One region of the Sinobacterium caligoides genome, then DNA from elsewhere that is predicted to be linked to it. Evidence: predicted binding sites of a transcription regulator. Region 1 holds the regulator's gene; each other region holds the start of a gene.
The links. Region 1 encodes sigma-54, which starts transcription at its own class of promoters, with help from an activator protein. Its sites were predicted from a motif close to TGGCACANNNNTTGCNNT; they were not measured.
Positions count from the first base shown of each region.

Region 2: a site for sigma-54 is predicted at 4,109-4,126, ahead of nirB (nitrite reductase large subunit NirB). Genes of this name have one in related genera too.
Region 3: a site for sigma-54 is predicted at 5,636-5,653, ahead of EDC56_RS14010 (VPLPA-CTERM sorting domain-containing protein). Genes of this name have one in related genera too.

Region 1 covers NZ_RKHR01000001.1:12,700-19,735, reverse strand. Annotated here, with positions in the region: gene rapZ (RNase adapter RapZ) at 1-515, opposite strand, end outside; gene ptsN (PTS IIA-like nitrogen regulatory protein PtsN) at 571-1,032, opposite strand; gene hpf (ribosome hibernation-promoting factor, HPF/YfiA family) at 1,054-1,356, opposite strand; gene EDC56_RS00105 (RNA polymerase factor sigma-54) at 1,506-3,020, opposite strand; gene lptB (LPS export ABC transporter ATP-binding protein) at 3,278-4,003, opposite strand; gene lptA (lipopolysaccharide transport periplasmic protein LptA) at 4,007-4,594, opposite strand; gene lptC (LPS export ABC transporter periplasmic protein LptC) at 4,584-5,156, opposite strand; gene EDC56_RS00085 (KpsF/GutQ family sugar-phosphate isomerase) at 5,191-6,165, opposite strand; gene EDC56_RS00080 (MlaC/ttg2D family ABC transporter substrate-binding protein) at 6,377-7,036, shown strand, end outside.
Region 2 covers NZ_RKHR01000004.1:491,516-498,551, forward strand. Annotated here, with positions in the region: gene EDC56_RS08970 (SGNH/GDSL hydrolase family protein) at 1-1,196, shown strand, start outside; gene EDC56_RS08980 (MarC family protein) at 1,486-2,109, shown strand; gene EDC56_RS08985 (bifunctional protein-serine/threonine kinase/phosphatase) at 2,136-3,866, opposite strand; gene nirB (nitrite reductase large subunit NirB) at 4,170-6,707, shown strand; gene nirD (nitrite reductase small subunit NirD) at 6,734-7,036, shown strand, end outside.
Region 3 covers NZ_RKHR01000005.1:388,786-395,821, forward strand. Annotated here, with positions in the region: gene EDC56_RS13990 (DEAD/DEAH box helicase family protein) at 1-1,274, opposite strand, end outside; gene EDC56_RS13995 (protein NO VEIN domain-containing protein) at 1,335-2,669, opposite strand; gene EDC56_RS14000 (class I SAM-dependent methyltransferase) at 2,666-3,244, opposite strand; gene EDC56_RS14005 (VPLPA-CTERM sorting domain-containing protein) at 3,649-4,440, opposite strand; gene EDC56_RS14010 (VPLPA-CTERM sorting domain-containing protein) at 4,709-5,566, opposite strand; gene EDC56_RS14015 (hypothetical protein) at 5,929-7,036, shown strand, end outside.

The DNA.
Region 1 (7,036 bases):
CCGAACGATTGGAACAGCACAGTCATCTGATTGTTACTTTGCTGGGCTACCTCCTTGTTAATGAAGTCGCGTAGCTCGTGATAGGTCAACTTGCTGGTATCAATGGTCAGATCAGCAATGTTGGCTATGGGTTGCAGCACTCGGCGTTCATTGATAATAGCTTCCTGTAGAGCCGTGTGTTGATTGCTCAAGGGGTGCTTTCTACGCGTCTCGCTAAAGCGCTGAATGAGGCGGCTATCAGCTGCATCGAGATAGATGATAGAAGTATCAAGCTCCTCTGGTATGGCTTTCATTACATGGGGAAACTCGGAGAGACTGTGAGAGTTGTTGCGGGCGTCAATGCAGACGGCCAACCTCTCGTGCTCAGGGGATGAGTTGGCATGCGTCTCGCTAATGAGTGCGGGTAGTAAGTAAGCAGGCAGGTTGTCGATGCAGAAGAAACCAGCGTCCTCTAGTACATTTAAGGCGGTGCTCTTTCCCGATCCAGAGCGGCCACTAATCACTACGAGTCTCATCTGCCTATGTCCTTTTTCTCATTTTCATTATGTTAAAGGCCGTTATTAATAAAGCCTAAGCGGAGGTGACGATATTAATGGCTGCGTCGAATAACTCTTGATTACTGCTGGCGTCACGGAGAGATTGGCAATAGTCTTGGTTGTTAAACTGTTCCGCAAGTAGAGAGAGCGCCTGTAGATGCTGATCGCAAGCCTCTTCCGGTACCAATAAAACAAAGAACAGATCGACGGGCTGATTATCAATTGCGTCGAAATCAATGGCTTGTTTTAGTTTAAAGAGGGCGCCAGTGATGGTAATGCAGTTGGGAACTCGACAGTGTGGGATTGCTATGCCATGCCCAATACCTGTGCTTCCGAGGCGCTCCCTAGCTTTTAAGCGCTGAAAAAGCTCCTCGGCATCGAACGCGCTAATGTCGTTACAGATAAACTCAGAAATAGTTTCGAGGAGTCGTTTCTTCGACGACCCAGGAGCATCACAATAAGTGCGCTCTACAGTAAGAATATTAGGCAGCTGCATAATGATCAATATCTAGAGTGGCTAACGGAGGCCGTGATTATTCGACGTGGATTTTTCTTTATACTTTAACAGTTGACGATCAAGCTTGTCGGCTAATAGATCAATGGCGGCATACATATTACCGCTCTCCGAAGAGGCGACAAGGCTGCTTCCAGTTACATGGAGGCTGGCGTCTGCTTTGTGCCGTGTTTTTTCTATCGATAAAGTAACGGATGAGGAGGTTATCAGATCTGAGTGACGATCTAAACGATCAAATTTACCGACAACGTAGTCATGTAGCGCGTTAGTAACTTCTAGGTGATGACCGCTGATGTTGATTTGCATATATATTCCTCTCTGTTGTATCGGTATAGCTGCATATCGGTATGCGACTTTGCTGAGCATTTTTGATTGCATGCGTTGTCGCTTGTTAATGGCTCACTCTAATTTTTTGTTATTTTTCGTCTATAAATTGTAGCTAACATATGCTGACTTTAAACCAGCTGTTTACGCTCGTTGGATGGAGGAATCATCATCGACTCGCGGTATTTGGCTATTGTTCTGCGTGCGACCTTGATTCCTTGTTCGGCAAGGAGTTTTGTTATTGCATTATCGCTCAATGGCTTACGTTGGTTTTCGGCGTTTATTAACTTCTTGATAATGGCGCGGATGGCGGTGGAGGAACACTCGCCACCGCTCTCTGTGCTGACGTGGCTAGAAAAGAAGTACTTGAGTTCGAAGATGCCGCGCGGTGTGTGCATGTACTTCTGAGTAGTGACTCGGGATATCGTCGACTCATGCATTTCGACAGCTTCAGCAATGTCCAGCAGCACCATAGGTTTCATGGCCTCCTCACCGTAGTCAAGGAAACCCTGCTGTAGTTCGACAATTTTGCTAGCCACTTTCATTAGTGTTTCATTACGACTTTGTAAGCTTTTTAACAGCCAGCGGGCCTCTTGTAGGTTGTCCTTAAGAAAGGTGTTGTCACTACTGCTATCGGCACGCTTAATCAGTGCGGCATAGTTTCCGTTGATACGTATGTTTGGTGAAACATCAGGGTTTAATTCTACTTGCCAGTGCTCAGCAGTTTTCCGCACGAAGACGTCCGGTACAATGTACTGGGTATCCTCCTCATTGATATAGTCACCAGGCCTAGGGTTAAGGCTTTGTATTAGTGCGATAACTACTTTTAACTGTGGCTCTTTTATCTTGGCACGACGCATCAGTTGGGCGAAGTCCCGATTACCCAATAAAGGAAGGTAATGAGTGATCACCTTCCTTGTTTCCGCCAACAAAGGGGTATCTTCCGGTAGTTGGTTCAGTTGTATTAATAGGCATTCTTTTAGGTCGTGTGAGGCAACGCCGGGGGGGTCAAATTGTTGTACGCGGTGGAGTACGGCCATCACCTCGTCAAGCTCTACCGGGGAGGCGAGGTCAAGCCCTGCGTGAATCTCCTCGGCGCTCAAAGAGAGCATGCCGGAAGGCTCTACGGCATCGATGACCGACATGGCAATAACTCGGTCGGTATCTGACATAGGGGTGAGATTGAGTTGCCAGAGTAGATGATCGTGAAGCGTTTCTGACTGGCTATTGCGTGAGTCAAAATCGAAGTCGTCTGTCGCGGTACCGGCACTACCGCCGGTGTTTTGATAGACATCATCCCACTGAGTGTCGACTGGCAAATCGGGAATGGTGTCCGGTTGAGACCAGTCGATATCGTCGTGGCTGGTATCTGCGCTAGGGTCTGTTGGCTCCGTTTTTTTATGTTCCTCTGTGCTCTGGCATGGTCCTTCTTGAGAGCTGTTTAAAGCCTCGAGGTTATTTTCGCTACTCAGCCCTCCCTGACTGTTATCATCTTCACTGATTTCGAGCATTGGGTTTGATTCAAGAGCTTGTTGAATCTCCTGCTGTAAGTCGAGTGTCGATAGTTGCAGCAGACGGATAGCCTGCTGTAACTGCGGGGTCATGGTGAGCTGTTGACCCATCTTTAATTGAAGTGACTGTTTCACTACGTCAGTGTCTCCTGAGCAGCCAGAATGAAAGAAAATAAGAAGCGGGCTGCCGTCGCGTTGTGTATCTGAGGACTGTGTCTGTTGCCAGGCGGGTGGTCGATGGCTGCTTAGGTGTAGAGGTTATTCGGCAGCCGGTGACGGTGATGTAACCCATAATAATACAGTCGTTTTTATAAGTATCCGCGGTCAGTTTAGCGAGCCTAGCTCTGGCAGGCAAACTTTAGGCCGGTTTTGTTGCTGCAGTTGTGCGCAACTTAGAGCTTGAACTGTTCACCTAGGTAGACTTTGCGAACCTGCTGATTGGCGAGTACTGCATCGGCATTGCCCTCAGCGATAATATAGCCTTCGCTGACAATATAGGCTTTATCGCAGATGTCGAGAGTTTCGCGTACATTATGATCGGTAATCAGTACGCCAATGCCCTTGGACTTTAGGTGATTAACAATTGCCTTTATCTCATTGACGGAGATAGGGTCGACACCCGCAAAGGGCTCGTCAAGCAAGATGAATTCGGGTTCGGTAGCCAGAGCTCGGGCTATTTCAACGCGCCGCCGCTCGCCACCGGATAGCGACATGCCGAGGCTCTTGCGGATATGGGTAATATGAAACTCTTGCAGTAGCCCTTCCATTTTACTACGTCGCTGTTGGCGATTAAGGTCGTGACGGGTCTCCAGTATAGCGAGCAAGTTGTCCTCAACGGAAAGTTTGCGAAAAATAGAGGCTTCTTGTGGGAGATAACCGATGCCGAACTTTGCTCGTCCGTGCATGGGCTCGGCAGAGATGTTGATGTCGTTGATCCAGACCTGTCCTGCATCCTGGGGGACGATACCGACAACCATGTAGAAGCAGGTTGTCTTGCCTGCACCGTTGGGGCCGAGGAGTCCTACTACCTGGCCGCTCTCGATGGAGAGAGAAACATCTTTGATGATTTTTCTGCTCTTATAAGCTTTCGCTAAATTATCTGCTCTAAGCGTTGCCATTGGTTATTCTTCGTCTGATAGCGGTGGTTGAGAGGGCGAAGGCTGCTCAGGCGTTTTCTCTGGCGCTGAGTGTGCTTTGTTGTTGGTTTGGCTCGGTGGAATAACGACGTGTACACGGTCGTCGCCGCTTGTGGCTTCAGCGCTACCTTTGGCTTTGATAATTTCCTCGCTAATTAAGTACTCTATGCGCTCACTTTTCACTAGAGTGCCGTCTTGAGTGATGCTGGCATTCTTGGTCAGGATCAATAAGTCTTTGTCAGAAAAGTAATCGATGACTTCGCCTTGAGCATAGACAATCTGTTGCCCTACTTCGGGCAGTTGTTGTAAGTGTGCAGGCTTGCCAATAGCTTGAATTTTAGAAAGATCTCCATTCGCTTGATAGATAACGAGCTTGTCTGCAGTAATGTGGAGGCTACCTTGATCGAGTTTGACATTACCAATGTAAGTGGTAACAGCTGTTTTCTCATCGCGTTCGAGTCGGTCGGAGTATATGTGGATTGGTTGGTTTCTGTCACTCGGAAGTGCGTTAACAATGCTGCTCAAGCAAAGGCAAAGCAAAAGGCTGCTGAGAGCGAGTCTGTTATGGCGCATAGACGGTGTGTACTCCTGATAGAAGGGAGAGGAAGTTTAGGTCGAGGTCTGCGTGTAGGCCGATGGCGTCTGTTTTGCCGCTGCCTTGTCGTATGGTGACGGGGGCTGAGGTGTCGGCGGTATTGTTTTTAGTGTCGATTAAAAGGCTTTGTGTCGTTAATGTCAGTACGCGATCCTGTTTGCTCGGAAATTGAGTCAATACCACGTCTTTAGTCAGTAAAATGACCTTTTTACTATTGATAGTGCCATGCTGTGCGACAGCTGTACGGTAGGGGGTACCTAACAGGAAGCTGGTTAGCTTCGGAGATTCGATGGTCGTTTGCTGATTGTAGTCATGATGAATGGCTTCACTCGCTAGGCCCTTGCTACGAATAATACCGTCGGGCCCATAACTTAAGAAATCAGCCTTGGAGATATACCACTCTGGACTAGTAATCGTATCGGCAGTGGTTAGTTCCTGTACTTTGCGGCTTGAAAGAAGATAGAAGGTGGCAATCGTAATGGCGACTACTGTCGCCACTAACGCTAGCTGTTGTTGGACTTGTCTTGAACGTCGACTCACGAAATGCTACCTGCAAATTTACTGGTTGAGTTGATTATATCAGCCCTGCTCGCAGTAGAGCGTGTAAATGTACGACGCCTTCTAGCTTGCCATTTTTATCGGTGACAACGACGGCTGTGATGGCCTTGTCTTCCATAATCTTTAGAGCGCTCGCAGCAAGCATATCGCCACTAACAGTTTGACAGCCTTTGCTCATAATTTGTTCAATCTTCACGTTGTGAATGTCTGTGCCGCCGTCTAGGCTGCGACGCAGGTCGCCATCTGTAAATACGCCGATGAGTTGGCCATTGACATCGGTGACGCTGGTCATGCCCAAACCCTTGCTGCTAATCTCTATCAGTGCCTTGCTGAGGGGGGTGTCTGGTGTTACGCGGGGGATTGCAGTGTCGCTAACCATGACATCGCGTACTTTGAGTAATAATCTACGGCCCAGTGTTCCTCCGGGATGAGAGAAGGCGAAGTCCTCGGAAGTAAAGCCCTTTTCTTCAAGCAAGGCGATAGCAAGGGCATCGCCCATGACCAGCGCTGCCGTTGTACTGGAGGTGGGCGCGAGGTTTAGCGGGCACGCCTCTTTATCGATGCTGACATTAAGGTTGACGTCGGCAGCGGTAGATAGGGCAGAATTTGGGTTGCCTGTAATGGTAATTAAAGGCGCTCCCATACGCTTAATCAGCGGCACTATCGTGACAATTTCTGCGGTGTTGCCTGAGTTGGAAAGCGCTAGCACGACATCATTTTTGGTGATCATCCCTAGGTCGCCATGGCTGGCCTCACCCGGATGAACGAAGAAGGCTGGGCTGCCAGTGCTGGCTAGGGTTGCTGCGATTTTATTACCGATGTGGCCCGATTTCCCCATACCAGTGACAACAACTCTTCCTCTTGCGGCAAGCATAATAGAGCAGGCTTCGGCAAAATTTTCGTCGATAGAACCTCTGAGCTCGTTTATTGCCTGCTGTTCAAGATCTATGGTACGAAGACCTGAGGCTATAAAGGATGCATTATTACTCATGGTACTCACTTTAATATAGGTGAAATAGACTGCATATTAATCAATGCCGTGAACAGAGTACAGGTTATCTTTAGTGCCGCTAGGCTATTTATAAGAAGGGATGATGTTTCTCTATAGAAGGTAAGCTTACCTTACCCCCTTATAGAGGTGTCGCTATTTAATTGACGGAGTATAATGTGTTCTTCAATCCTATTGTGCCTAGTGAGTATCGATGAAAGTTCAAGCTTTATTATTTAACTGTTTGGTGGTGTTGAGTTGCTTTTTCACCTCGATGAGTTTGCAGGCTGCGGAGGCGGAGAGCGACCCAGCACAGGTTCTTGAGCGTGTTGGAACGGAGCTGATCGCGGAAATTAAGCTGGCCAAAGACTATTTCCCGAAGGACCCTGAACGATTCTATCGACGAGTTGATGAGGTTTTAGGGCCCTATGTCGACTTCACGACGTTTGCGCGCAATGTCATGGGTGACTATGGGAGTAGTGAGTCGTATCGACGTTTAAATACCGATGCTGAGAAAAAGCAGTTTATTGAGCGGGTCCGACGCTTTAGCGCAACCTTTAAAACCGGGCTGATTCATACTTATGCTAAAGGCCTGTTGAGCTTTGGTGGTGAGAGGCTAAATATCGAGCCTTTGACCGAGCAGCAGCGAAACAATATGGCAGAGGGGCGTAGCGTTGATGTTGTGCAACGTATTTACAATAAAGGCGCTAAGCCCTATGAGGTGCATTATAAAATGCGCAAAAATAAAGCGGGGCAATGGAAATTGCGTAATGTCGTGGTTGAGTCGGTCAATCTTGGTAGTGTTTACCGTCAGCAGTTCGTTAGTGCTATCCGCGCTCATAACGGAGATATCGACGTGGTGATTGATACTTGG
Region 2 (7,036 bases), on a different contig from region 1:
ACTTTGCCCGCGTCGGCGGCACTGTAGTCGCACCAGGGTTCAGCCAGCCGGAGATGGCCGTGCAAGTCGCCCAGATGTTACCGTATGCTCAACGCGGCGAGTTAGACGTGGTTTTCGTCAATATCGGCAGCAACGATTTTGCCGCCAGGGAGCTCAAGGGCGGCTCATTCTGTAACCAAGGGTGGCAAGACTTCCAAGGACAACTGGTCGAGCAAATGTTTAGCGGTATCGATCAGCTGATCAGCGCCGGCGTCAGTAAAATCATTATTGGCGAGCTCCCCCTCGGCACCGCCACTAGCACCAGCGAAACCAACGACATCATCCTCAGCCGCATCATCGAGACCAATGAGTTAATCAAGGCCGAAGCGGCACAGCGAAATCTACCGGTAATTGATGGTTACGCCTTCAGCCAGGACCCAAGCCGTATCGACGCCGAGGGCAATGTCTCGATTGGCGACTATATTATTCCCGTCGGCTCCAAGGGCAGCATGGACGATGCCATCGCCAGCGGTTATGCCGGTAACGGTGAACTCGGCAACTGCGCTTCAAACGGACGCTGCGGCACACTAAAGACCACACTGAAATTCTTCGCGACCGACGGTCTGCACCCCAACACCCCGATCCAAGGATTAATCGCCAACGAAGTGCTGCGTTCGCTCAATGAACGTTACGGATACAATATCGACCTGCTCAGTGATGCAGAAATCCTCGCCGCCGGTGGCACTTTTGAACCCGACAACTGGCTGCAGATTCGCCAAAAGGGTAACGACGATTGTCTCACCGTCAAGAGTAATCACGTCAACCTTACTGTCGCTGCCTGCGATGCCAGCAACCCACTGCAACAGTGGCAGATGAACAGACAAGGCGATCGCTACCAGATCAGCCTCCGCAACAACCCACTCGGCGCAACAGATGGTAGCTGTATTACCGAGAGTGGCCGCTACTTTACGCTGCAAAATTGCAACGATACAGCCAATCAACACTTCGACATTTATGGCGGTGACGAGAATAAGAATTGGTTTCTTAAGGCTGACTCACGCAACGCCTGTCTCTACCAGCACGATTGGTACAAGGGCGGTAAAGTCTTCGGCGGTACCGCTAACTGCGGCCTCTACTACAGCTGGAATTACATGCGCTGGGGCTTTGTTCGACAGGGTGTAGGCAGCCCTGTTACCCCCAGCTCATTACTGCCATAGCAGCATCGCCGACGCGGCCAAGGCCGCGCCGGCACGTTGATCAAACACCTCAAACCAACTCCCTCTGCCTATGAGCAGGCCAGCGTATCAATAGCGAACTCACCCGTGAAGCTGCCTCGCTGAGCCCCGCTCATTACGAACACTAAAGAAATTTCAAAACACTCGACTATCTTGCACGGGCAAGCGTGCGCTCTCATTAAGATGACAGCATTAATAGCAGATAAAGGCGCAACACTGTGATAGCTTTGGCTTAACATTCCGCTATCCACTACTGATCAGGCTGTCGACCATGGATCATCTATTCACACAATTTGTTACTGTCTTCCTCGGCTTCTTCGCCATCATGAACCCAATCGCCAACACCGCCGTATTCGTCGGGCTAACTAGTCAGCAAGACAGTAAGATGCAGGCCAAGATTGCCTTTAAGGCACTGCTGACCTCCTTTTTAATCATCATCGCCTTCGCCCTGCTCGGTAAGGCTATCTTCCAGCTATTCGGCATCACCCTGCCTGCCCTGCGCATCACCGGCGGCATACTGGTGTTCTTGATCGGTTATCAGATGCTACACGGTGAAAGCTCACGCCTGCATCAGCCAGGCGAGAGCGGTGATGATGATAGCGACATGGCCATCTCACCGCTGGCCGTGCCTATTTTAGCGGGACCAGGGACCATCGCTACCGCCATGAACTATTCCGCCACCGGCGGTTGGGAGGCCGGCATCATCACTGTCGCCACCTTTGCTTTACTCTGCACGATCACCTATTTGTGCTTCATTTTCGGTCAGCGCATCGTCGCCTTCATCGGCAAGGACGGTCTCAGCATCATCACTCGATTAATGGGACTGATCTTAGCTGTTATCGGCACGCAGATGCTAATTGAGGGTGTCTACGGCGCCGTCAAAGCTTTCTCATAAGTTTTAAAATGCAACTTTGGCGCGCATCAACCTAACCAAAAATACAGCGTCGCCAATTGCAAACACGCCAATACGCCCGCCGTCGCCTGCCAGAAACGCAGCGGGTTGCGTTCTATCCAGGCTGTCGAAACCTGCTTCATATACTTAGGATTGGGGTTAAACAGATCGTACTCAAACTCTGAGAGGTCCTGGTAACGTAGCTCTGGGCTGATACTCAGCGCCCGCTTCAAAGCGCCGTCCAACCATACCGGCACCAGCGGGTTATAGTGGAAGCAAGGCACGTACTCCAACGCCATAAACTGTTTTAAGGCCGTGCAGTTCGCTAGCTTGCCCTCGTACGGCTGCACCCCTGCCAACATTTCATAGCAGATCACCGCTACCGCAAATTGATCCGATAACGCACTCGGCTTGCGATTAAGTGTATATTCCGGCGCCGAGTAATGCAGCGTCCCCAGCGCCGCCTCACGCTGAATCGGCACTGCAATCTCGGCAATTCCGGCCACCAGGCAGGAGCCAAAATCGACAATTTTCACGCCGCCATCAGCATCAAGCAAGACATTATCGGGCTTGAGGTCCTGGTGCAGTGTATCTTTACGATGAATCGCCCTCACCCCGCGAATTAGTGAGCGCACAATTTCTCTCACCTCGTCGACTCGGGCATCGCCCTGCTGGTCCTTGATCCACTGACCAACCGTGCGCCCCTCGACATACTCGGTAAGATAGTAAAGACAGGTCTTCGGCGCATCGCGTTTGACGACCTTAACCACGTGCGGGTTATCGATGCGCGTGCCAATCCAGCTCTCCATGATAAAGCGCTCTATGTATGCCGTATCATCCTCAAAGTTGACCGAGGGTGTCTTCATACAATAGCGGGTATCTGTCTCCACATCGGTGACGATATAAAGCTGACTCTTATTGCTGGCGTGAATCTCACGCTCGATACGGTAGCCATCTAAAATCATCCCCGGCGACAAAAAGGGCGGGAAAGGCAGGTCGGTCAACCTGACATACATGTCGTTGGCATCCCCCTTCGGCAAGGCGTCGACACGCACAATTTGGCAGCTCAGATTATCAGTACTACCCAGTTCCAGCGCCAACCGAATCAACTCTGCACAGCGGGCTTCATACTCCTCGGTAGGTGCCTGCGCCGCCGCCAACAGTTCACGGTCTCTCAACACATCATGAATACCATCGGTGGTCAGAATGTAGACGTCCCCCTCCTCGATATCATGATGCATATAATCAACTTCGAGCCGTATATCGAGCCCCATAGCACGGGTCAAATAGGACTGCTCGGGGGTAATACGAGTGGCGTGATCTCTCGTGATCTGCTCAATATCCCCCCCTCGAACACGGTACACGCGGCTGTCACCGACATGGAATATATGGGCGACACGAGACTTCAACACCAAGACACTCAAGGTACTGACATAGCCCCTCTCTGCTCGAATAAAGCGCTGCCCCTGTCCATAGAGCCAACGATTAAGCGCAATCAGCACCTGCTGCGCGGACTTTTTAACCGACCAAGATTCCGGTGTTGCGTAATAATCGCCGAGGAAGTTGCGAATACAAGTCTCACTCGCTTCCTTGCCTGCCTCCGCTGCACTAACACCATCGGCAATGGCAATCACCGCACCTTTGGTTGTCAGGGAGACGTCTGCAGGAATGCAGATGCCGATACTGTCCTCATTCTGTGGCTTCACCCCGGCAGCGCTCTGCTGAGCCGCCGAGAGTGACAACTGGCCATCTAAATGCATCTTGAACACCTGCTTATTGTTATCGATGAGCACTAGCCTAACAAATGCTCTATCGTCTGCGCAGCCTAAAGTTGTTAAATCATTAAAGAGGCACAAGGAGGATACCCCTACAATATTTCGGGGCATCACCGCACCGCAATGGAGCACAATAAGCATCCCACCCCCTGTGTATCGTGAAATCGTCGCCCCAAGTTAGCTCACGAGCTCCACTTCAATAGCCTGAAGCTGGGATGATCAGGCGTTGGCACGAGCTTTGCTTTAGTAATAGAAAATAATTTATTTAACCAGACAGCAGGTTCCTCCATGAGTACTAAAATCAAACTCGTCTTGGTCGGTAACGGCCCCGTCGGACATCAGTTTCTAGAGACACTGGTCGATAATGGTAGCATTGGCAACTTTGATATCACCGTCTTTGGCGAAGAGCCCCGCGCCGCTTACGACCGCGTTCAGCTGACCAAATGGTTTGAGACCCGTACTGCTGAGCCTTTAAATATGGTGAGTGAAGGTTTCTATGAGAGCAATGCCATCACCTGCCACCACAATGCTGAAGTCACCGACATCGACCGCGACAATCAACAGGTCATCATCGCTGACGGTCAGAGCTTCCCCTACGACAAACTGATTCTCGCCACCGGCTCCTTCCCCTTCGTGCCCCCGGTACCTGGTCACGATCGCGAGAACTGCTTTGTCTACCGCACGATCGAAGACCTTGAGGCGATCACCGAGGCTTCTAAAAAGGCTTCTGTCGGCGTCGTCATCGGCGGTGGTCTGCTTGGCCTAGAAGCGGCAAAGGCACTAAAAGACTTAGATTTAAAAACACACGTCGTCGAGTTTGCTCCTCGCCTCATGGCGGTGCAGGTCGATGACAATGGCGGCAAGTTGCTGCGCCAAAAGATTGAAGATTTAGGCGTGGGCGTACACACCGAGAAAAACACCCAGAACATCGGTGATGGTGAAGAGTGCGTGCACAAGATGATCTTTGCCGATGACAGCGAGTTGGAGACGGACATCATCGTCTTCTCTGCCGGTATCCGCCCTCAGGACGCGCTGGCAAGATCCAGCGAGCTAGAGATCGGCCCCCGCGGCGGTATCGTTATCGACAACGACTGCCTGACCTCCGATAAAAACATCTACGCCATCGGCGAATGCGCTCTCTGGGAGGGTCGTATCTACGGTCTTATCGCGCCCGGTAATGACATGGCTCGCGTCGCTGCCGGCCATGTCAGCAGCAACGGAGAAGCTCAGTTTACCGGTGCCGATATGAGCACGAAGCTGAAGTTAATGGGGGTTGACGTCGCCTCGATCGGTGATGCCCACGCCAATACCCCTGGCAGTAAGTGCTATACCTACATCGACGAGCAGGCAGAAGTCTACAAGAAAATCGTTGTCAGCGAAGACGGCAAGCACCTACTCGGTAGCGTATTGATCGGTGACGCCGAAGACTACAGCAGCTTGCTACAGTACTCACTCAATAAGATTGAGCTGCCAGAAAACCCCGATAGCATGATCTTACCCAGCTACGACGGTAGCAGCGGCGTTGCCCTCGGTGCGGACGCCCTGCCCGACTCTGCACAGATCTGTTCCTGTAACAATGTTTCCAAAGGCGACATCAACGGCGTCGTACAGTCTGGTTGCTGCACCATTGGCGAAGTTAAAGACGCCACCAAAGCAGGGACGACCTGTGGCGGCTGTGTAGCCCTTGTCGGCCAAGTCATGAATGCCGAGCTTACCAAGCTTGGCGTCGAGGTGAACACCGACCTCTGCGAACACTTCGCCTACACCCGCCAAGAGATGTATCACCTGGTCCGCGTCGGCAAGATCAAAACTTTCGATGAGATGCTCGAAAAGCACGGCAAAGGCAAGGGCTGCGATATCTGTAAGCCGACCACTGCCTCAATCCTCGCCACCTGCTGGAATGATCACATTCTCGACGAGCCCCTCGGCGGCCTGCAGGATACCAACGATCGCTTCCTCGCTAACATGCAGAAAGACGGCACCTTCTCCGTCGTGCCGCGGATGCCTGGTGGTGAGGTCACCGCAGATGGTCTGATCGCCATCGGTCAAGTCGCCAAAGACTTCAACCTCTACACCAAGATCACCGGCGGCCAGCGTGTCGACCTATTTGGCGCCACCGCCGATCAACTGCCTCTCGTCTGGGAAAAGCTAATCGCCGCTGGCTTCGAATCGGGCCACGCCTACGGCAAGTCACTGCGTACCGTAAAATCTTGTGTGGGTTCCACCTGGTGCCGCTACGGCGTGCAGGATTCGATGGGACAGGCCATCGACATCGAGAACCGCTACAAGGGGCTACGCTCCCCGCACAAACTTAAGATGGCCGTCTCAGGCTGTACCCGTGAATGCGCAGAGGCACAGAGCAAAGACGTTGGCATCATCGCTACCGAGAAAGGTTGGAACATGTATGTCTGCGGCAACGGCGGCATGAAGCCACGTCACGCCGACCTGTTTGCCTCCGACCTCGATGATGAGACGCTGGTGAAGTACATCGACCGCTTCTTCATGTTCTACATCCGTACCGCCGACCGACTACAGCGCACCAGCACTTGGATGGATAACCTGGAGGGCGGCCTCAGCTACCTGCAGGATGTTGTGATCAATGACAGCTTAGGCATCTGCGACGAGCTAGAGAGCGAGATGCAATCTGTCATCAACACCTATCAATGCGAGTGGAAGACTGCCATTGAAAACGAGAGCAAAGTGAAGCAATTCCGCAGCTTTATCAACAGCGACAAGAAAGACGACAACATCGTCTTCATCGAAGAGCGCGGTCAGATTCGCCCCGCGACGACTGTTGAAAAAGCCGACCTCATCGCCAAGGCGTAAGCCGCACCACTAATTTGGAGAATACTATGAGCTGGACTACCGTTTGTAACATCGACGACATCCTTCCTAACGCCGGTGCCGCGGTCATCGTTAACGATAAGCAGATCGCCATCTTTCGTGTCGATGACGAACTCTATGCACTCGATAACCACGACCCTCTCTGTGGTGCCAACATCATTGCTCGCGGCATCGTCGGCAGCCTCAACGATGTCACCGTTGTCGCCAGCCCACTCTATAAGCAGCACTACTGCCTTGAGAGCGGTAAGTGCCTGGAGGAGGACGTCAGTCTAGCGACCTACCAGGTTCGTACCAATGGCGACAGCGTCGAG
Region 3 (7,036 bases), on a different contig from region 1:
CCGGCGTCGATCAACCGTTTGCTCAGGGCGATTGAGACACGGGTTTTACCGGTGCCGGTGGCCTGCACTACCAAGGCCTTGCGGCTGTTTTGCGCAAAGCGCTCGCAGACACGGCTGATGGTTTCTATCTGGTAATCACGGCCGGCGATATCCATGTCGATTGGCGCTGTATTGAAATCTTTACGCTGTTGGCGCTGGCGCATTAAATACTGCAGGCTGGATTTGCTGTAGAAACCATAGAGCTCGCGGGGGGCGTAACCCTGTTGATCATCCCAGATGCTGATGTCGTAGCCGTTGGTGTAGAAAATCACTGGCCGCTGGCCGTATTTTGCCTCTAGGCTATCGGCGTAGAGCTTGGCCTGTTGGCGGCCTTTTTTGGCGCTTTCGCGGGTGCGCTTGGCCTCGATCACCGCCAACGGTTTGCCGTTGTCATCCCACAGCACGTAATCGACATAGCCGATGCCGGAGGTGGTGGGCTGCTTATCGACTTGTTCTTCCAGCGTCACTTCTTCGGTGTTTTTGCCGGTGACCAAGTCGATATCCCAGCCACGGCTGTGCAACTCGGTATCGATTAGGCGGCGGCGGGTCTCGGCCTCATTCAGCTCTAGGGCGTTCTTGGCGGTGTCGGATTGGCTTTTGTATTGACGACGGGTGGCTTCGTCCAGCCTCTTTTCTAAAAGTGCCGCCTGCTGCTGGGCCAGTTGCTCGACGGCTTCGGACTTGGTCAGCTCTTCCAGCAGTTGCTGGTGGCGTTGTTCCTGTTCATCGAGCTTGCCTTTAAGGGCATTGGTGGCATATTGCGCCTGTCGTTCCTGCACTTTGTTGCTGGGCTGGGGGGCGGTAAAGGCGATTAAATCCGTCGCCGGGCCTTTTTTGAAGGTGAGAAATAACCAGCAGGCTAGTGTGTACGCCTCTTTGATCAGCCATTGGCTGCTGCCCTTGCCAACCTTTCCCTCATGCGCAGCCTTATTGCCTTCGCGGCGAATAGCGTGCAACTTGTCGACGATGACCCTGTCTACCACTTCACGAAAAGCATGGCCCTCCAAACGATCCATAAACTTGTCGTTGGGCAGGCAGGGCAGGTTGAATTCGCGATAGACGATGCCTGTGAGTTTTTCGGCAAAGCAGCGCAGCTTGATTAACGCCGATTGCGGGTCATCGAAAGCGTATTTTTCAGCATCCGATGCGAACCGTGCTAAATCAGGCCAAAAGGGGATAATAAAATTAAAATTCGAAAATCGGTCAGTATTATCCTTATTAGGCTTCAATGACAAAACGTAACTCCTTCCCCGAGTGAAGACTTAAACTTACAGTTCTTATCGTTTTATTCTTCATCAAAAACTCGCCCTATAAGTAGTCGGCTGTAACTTCAGGTGTTGCTCCACCGCCCCCGCTAACCGATAAATCCTCGCCTGCCGGTTAAAATCAAACACTCGATACAAACTGTATTGATCGGCGTATTCGCGGGCGTAGGCCAGCTCGTTATCAGTGATAAAAAACGGCTGATGCTTGCCACTGTTGGTGGTCTTCACCTCGATGAAATGTGGTGTATCGATAGGCTTGTTATCCCGCCATACGAACGAGCGCACATCATAACCTAAACCGTCGCCTTTCTCTTTACTGCTCCACAACACTTCTTCCGCTAAATCATCCCTACCCGCTTGCCGAAGGCGGTGCTGCTCGAGAGCCACCACAAACTGCTCCCCCGCGTTGCCCAGCGAGCGGTTGCGTGCTTCACGCGCTGCATAGTCTGTGCGATAGGCAAGAAATTTGCGCGGGCGGGCTGGCGCTGGCGGCGGTGGCTCTGGCAAATCAGGGTCTAACACCTTATCCCAGTCGAGCTGTTGCTCTGCGATCGCTTGTTCTGGGGCTTGTATCGCGGTATCGATAACGCCTGCCAAATCTTGCCATTGCGCCGGGCATGCCAAGCGTGCCTGTACAGCCTGCTTCAATTGTGCTTGGTAGTTATAGGCGGGCTTATAGCCTGTTAAGTAAAACGGCTGGCCCAAGTCGATCATAATCGCCGAGATGTTTTGGTGCTTAAACTCCACCGCGCCTTTACTGCGGTTGTTCAGCTTTTGTTGTAGCTGACGGTTATGGGCGGCCTTGTTTAACGGCTGTCCTGCCAGCTGTTTAAAGAGCATGGCAAAGTAATCGTCTACCGCCGCCTCACACTCCAGCCAGTTCCAACCCTGCCCGACGTCGAGTAAGGCCTGGCGCTGCTGGTCGCCTATCACCACATTTTGATGCAACGCCGCGGTGAGTAGTTGGCGTGCTGTGCTGTTAGCCAGTAACTCAAACAGCACATCGTCGACACGGGCGTAAAGAATATATTGATCGATGGTGCCGGGACCGGTGACCCTCTTTAAGTTTTCATAAGCGGCACGCTGGCCGGGCCTTGGCTGGTGATGCCAAAAGCTTTCCCGCTTTAAGTGAAAGAACGGCAGGTAGGGGTTATCGTGATCGCGTGCGCCACGCAGGGGGGCGAAGTGCTTGCTAAAGGCGGTAGTCAGCGCATCGTTGTAGTAGATCTCGTTTTCAACAATCGTGCCGTTATCAATCAGCTCCATCACCGCCAATAGCATCGCCACCTTATGCGGGCTGGCCTGCCCCGTCGAACGATTGAGGTTCAGGTCAGCAAAACGCCGCTCATAATCCAGCAAACTCATTGCACCCCGCCCTCGCCTGTCGGCCCCATCACCACATACCGCCAAACCACCCCGTCGCGCCCATACTTATCGTCGCTGCTCAGCAACACGCCCTCACCAAACTGGGCGGTATCTACCGGGTAGAAGCGGCGCTCGGTTTCATCGGCTTGGTTGCGCCAGCTAATCACCAGGTTGCCGGTGGGGGCCAGCAGTTGCTGCAGTCGGCTGAGTGCTTGGGTTTGTTCCGCCGGCGGCAGGTGCATCCAGACGGCGCTGGCGAGAATCAGGTCGTAACCGCTCTCTTGCCCAGCCTGGCTGCTCAGCTGCGGCAGCGTATCGTCACACCAATCGATGGCGAGGCCGGCGGCGAGTGGCTCGGCTTCGCGCAGTGCCGCCACCGGCTCAATCGCCTGCACCTGCCAGCCCAAACTCGCCAACCAGGCGGCGTCGCGACCGCTGCCCGCGCCAACATCTAGCGCGCGCCCCGGTTGAACCGGTAGGTAACGCAACCAGCTGGCATGCACCCGCTCCGGCGCTTGCTCGTTGTACTGACGGCTCAGCCTCGCCGCATGGCGACGATAGAAATCAAGACTCATCGCTCAATGAGCGGGCAAAGCGGAACCATCACGCGCCTCCTGTCTCGGCTCACACCTTGTGAACGCTATACTGTATAGGGCCAACACATTAACAAATTCGCCCTAGCACAACCAGAGTTTCTCATGCGCTTAAGCGCTTTATTTTCAGACAATTAACCGATATAAACACAGCCCTTGTGGCACTAGCGCAACACCAAAACGATCGGTCTAATTGACGGTAAAAAGTCACTATCAGGCGACTCCGGCTATCGCCCCATCAACCGCATTATCAACGGGCGAATAGCACAATAGATAACGGTATAATATACGTGTAATTGATTTACCGCCCAAAAAAATGCCCGCCGCCGCTGTTAAGCGACGACGGGCATCAATAGGAGTAAGGAGAGAGTTAGCTATTACTTGCCTCAGGCAACCTTACGGGCTTTGCGGCGCGAGACAAAACCAAGGCCGGCAATGGCTGAACCGAATAACCAAACGGCGCCGGGGAGCGGCACAGACGAGACTTCATCTGCAGGGCCTGGGAAGTATTCATAGTAGTGGTCGTCATCATGAATAAGAGTGTAGAGTGAATAGCTTGTCGTTGTGACCCCTGAATTCATTCCTGTTCTAACGTCATAGGTTTCTAATGTGATATCGATCAGATCGTATAGGCCAAAGTCGACACTCTCTCTATAGTTAAAAGTAAGGTCCAGCTTTACGCCGTCAATGCTCGGCCCACTTAATTCGCTACATGCATCCAACCACTCCGGGTCTGACTGACAGCCATAGCCACCGGCAAAACTTGCCACATCATTACCATCATTCAGCACTTCCCCTGAGCGATAGGTATAAACAAACGTATCATTATCATCGTCGACTACGGCCTCAGTGTACTCCGCGAAAGGCTCGAAGGTGTAACCACTACCGGCCTCATAACGATGATGAATCGTTGTGGTGAAACCTGCGATCTGGTACGTCTCCTGGATATGAAGCGGCACTACATGGGTTAACTCAAAACTATCGATCCCCCCAGCCACCAAAAAGTCGCCCTCCTCATTGATCGTCATATCGAGCTCACCATAGACAAACCGCTCACCAACCAGCTCTCCGGTTCCTTGCGCAGCCTCTACGCTATCAACCTGCATTATAAAAGGCAGGGTAAACGCCTGAGCATTCGCCGCCAAGCCGAGCAATGACACTAACAGTAGTTTTTTCATCGTATATTCCTTTATTTTTATCTTATTTGTAATATCACCATGCACATCTAACCATCACACTATATTTACAACGCAAGTACTAAGCCAACTGATAGAAAGCGCTCAATTCGGCTTATTAACTCTGGTATTTTTTAGCAGAAAACCACTAGCCTGTAAGCTTTATCGGCGTCGACAAAGGCGGATTAAAAAACTCAATATTCATCACTACAATTAACGAAAGAGAATATTGAGCGGATACCACCAAGAAATAAAGCGCTAAGAATTACGCTCAGGAGGCAATACGGTTTCTTCGGCGTGCAAGTATGCCGAAGCCTGCCAGAGCCGAGCTAAACAGCCACACTGCACCGGGGACCGGCACCTGCGATACAGGCAGGTTTTCACACATCTGCGACCAATTTATATCACAATCAACCACAATCCCCTGTGAAGAAGGCTCGGATGGCGAAGGCGATGTTGTGGGCTCTAGCTCGTCAGCAATATCAGATATGGGTTGCGCTGACCCCCAGGCGACGAACGCTCCTGTACCGTAAAAAAAGCTTAACTTCTCTGAATAAGCGCCTCCTGTTGTAATATCAGTAAACACTAAAAAGTCCAATATTGTTGGTTCACTCTCCACCCAATGAACTAAAAGCACCAGTCCATAGGCGTCAATAGCCGTTCCTGAAACCCCCTCACAGCCCTCCACGGCCGCAGAACTTGACTGACAGTTATAACCTCCATCAAACGACGACATCTCACCACTATCAGCCCCGCCAGTAAAAGCAAGATAAGCAAAGCCGTCTAACTCCCCCTCATCTCTATCCTCGATATCAAAAGAGGTCGTGTTAAACGTATAGCGACTACCCTGTTCGTAGGTATGAGCAATATGGACCTGCTCATCACCCTGGAACGATTCTTCAACTGTCAACGCTTCAACATAAGTCATACTAAAGCTATTAATGCCAAAAAGTTCTCCCTCCCCTATATCCGTATCAATATCCAGTTCGGCAAAAATAGCCCCTTCATTCGCACTTATTGCCTCTCCTCCCTGGGTGATTACATCCAGCACCTGCATATCAAAAGTGATGATCTCTGCTTGAGCACTCGCCGCCAGAGAAATCATTGTCGCCATCAGTAGTTTTTTCATCGTATATTCCTTTATTTTTATAATCTATTCCATACAGACTCGCGATTTTGACTACTACGCCTGCTTTATAACGCAATTATTACGCCAACGGCACTCATTACACTGAGTAGTTAAATTGCCCGTCTTTGGCACAGGAAAAAGGACAATACTCTGTAAGTAATATCGGCAGTATAAATGCGATATTTGACTTTATTAAAAAGACAAACTACCGATTCAACAATGCGCTTCCCTGCACGCCCCCGCCTAACAACGAGTTATTCCATTACCCCCTAAACCCCCCTCAGATTAAGGGGCGCAGAATCGAGCGCCTCGCATACGCTTATGCCTTTCCGTTCACCCACGTTAAGAATCAAGGACGATTCATGGAACTTAATCAGGATAACTATACCTATCTGGCTTTAAATCATTGCGACATACAGCTCTCGCCCGCCGAGGTGCTGCAGCTGAATGCGCTGCCAATGATTCCCTTTAAACACTCCTTACATAACGACAACAATTTTGGTTATCAGATTTTTTTGTCGGGGTATTCGAACTCTGTTTTTGAAAGAGAGATGTCATCTGACTATGCAAACAACCTTGAAACAAGTATTGATCGACTAAAATCAGAACCCAGACCGAGCAACAGCCACACCCTTAAGGGCAGTACCGACACCTACAGTATAAACAGCAGTTACTACCGCATTGACTATCGTATCTATAGCGGTCAAATCACCATATTTAATATCCAACTCTCAAAGCGGTACCAAAATGAAAGAGACCGTCAGGAGAAAAACGGCCTCTACAGCGTCACAAAGAATCTTTCTGGCAATTGGCAGGTCGCGCGAAAAACCGATCAGGTGAAAACGGCATACGCCGCCGTCAATGGCCAATCAAACAACCTCGCCAAAGCCACCTGGCTGATGGGCAGCCACCTGGAGTTTGAGTTTGGTGATACCGTGCAGGAGTATTCACTGTTTCATAACCCCAGCGTCGGCGGCCCCGGCGATACTTGGGAGTCACTGCAGGATAAACTCGGCTTCACCACACCGGTGACCCAGGCCTTTGCTAAGGTCCTCGCCAACACACAACAAAACGGCCACAGCACCGATTGGCTAGTGCACAGCCAGGGCGCCATCATCTTCTCCGAGGCGGTGCGCTATCTGCTCAACGGCAATAGCAGCTCTGCCATCACCAGCCTCCAATTTAACGGCCTACGTCATCCGGAGCGGGGCAGCTTACTCGATAAACAGCGTGTCGCCCTGCACGGTAACGCCAACAACAACCTGCGCAGTGGCTTGCTGTTTAAACGTGCCGGGGTAGATGTCATCGCTATCCGCGCCCACGATTACGACCTGGTAAGCAATATCGTCGGTAAGAATACAGTCAATCCACGAAAGCTGTTAGGCTCTATCGTGTATGCTAACCATGTCTTTAACGGCTCTATCGCACAGAGCCCGCACACCACCACGCAGAGCATGGCTAGCTGGCAAT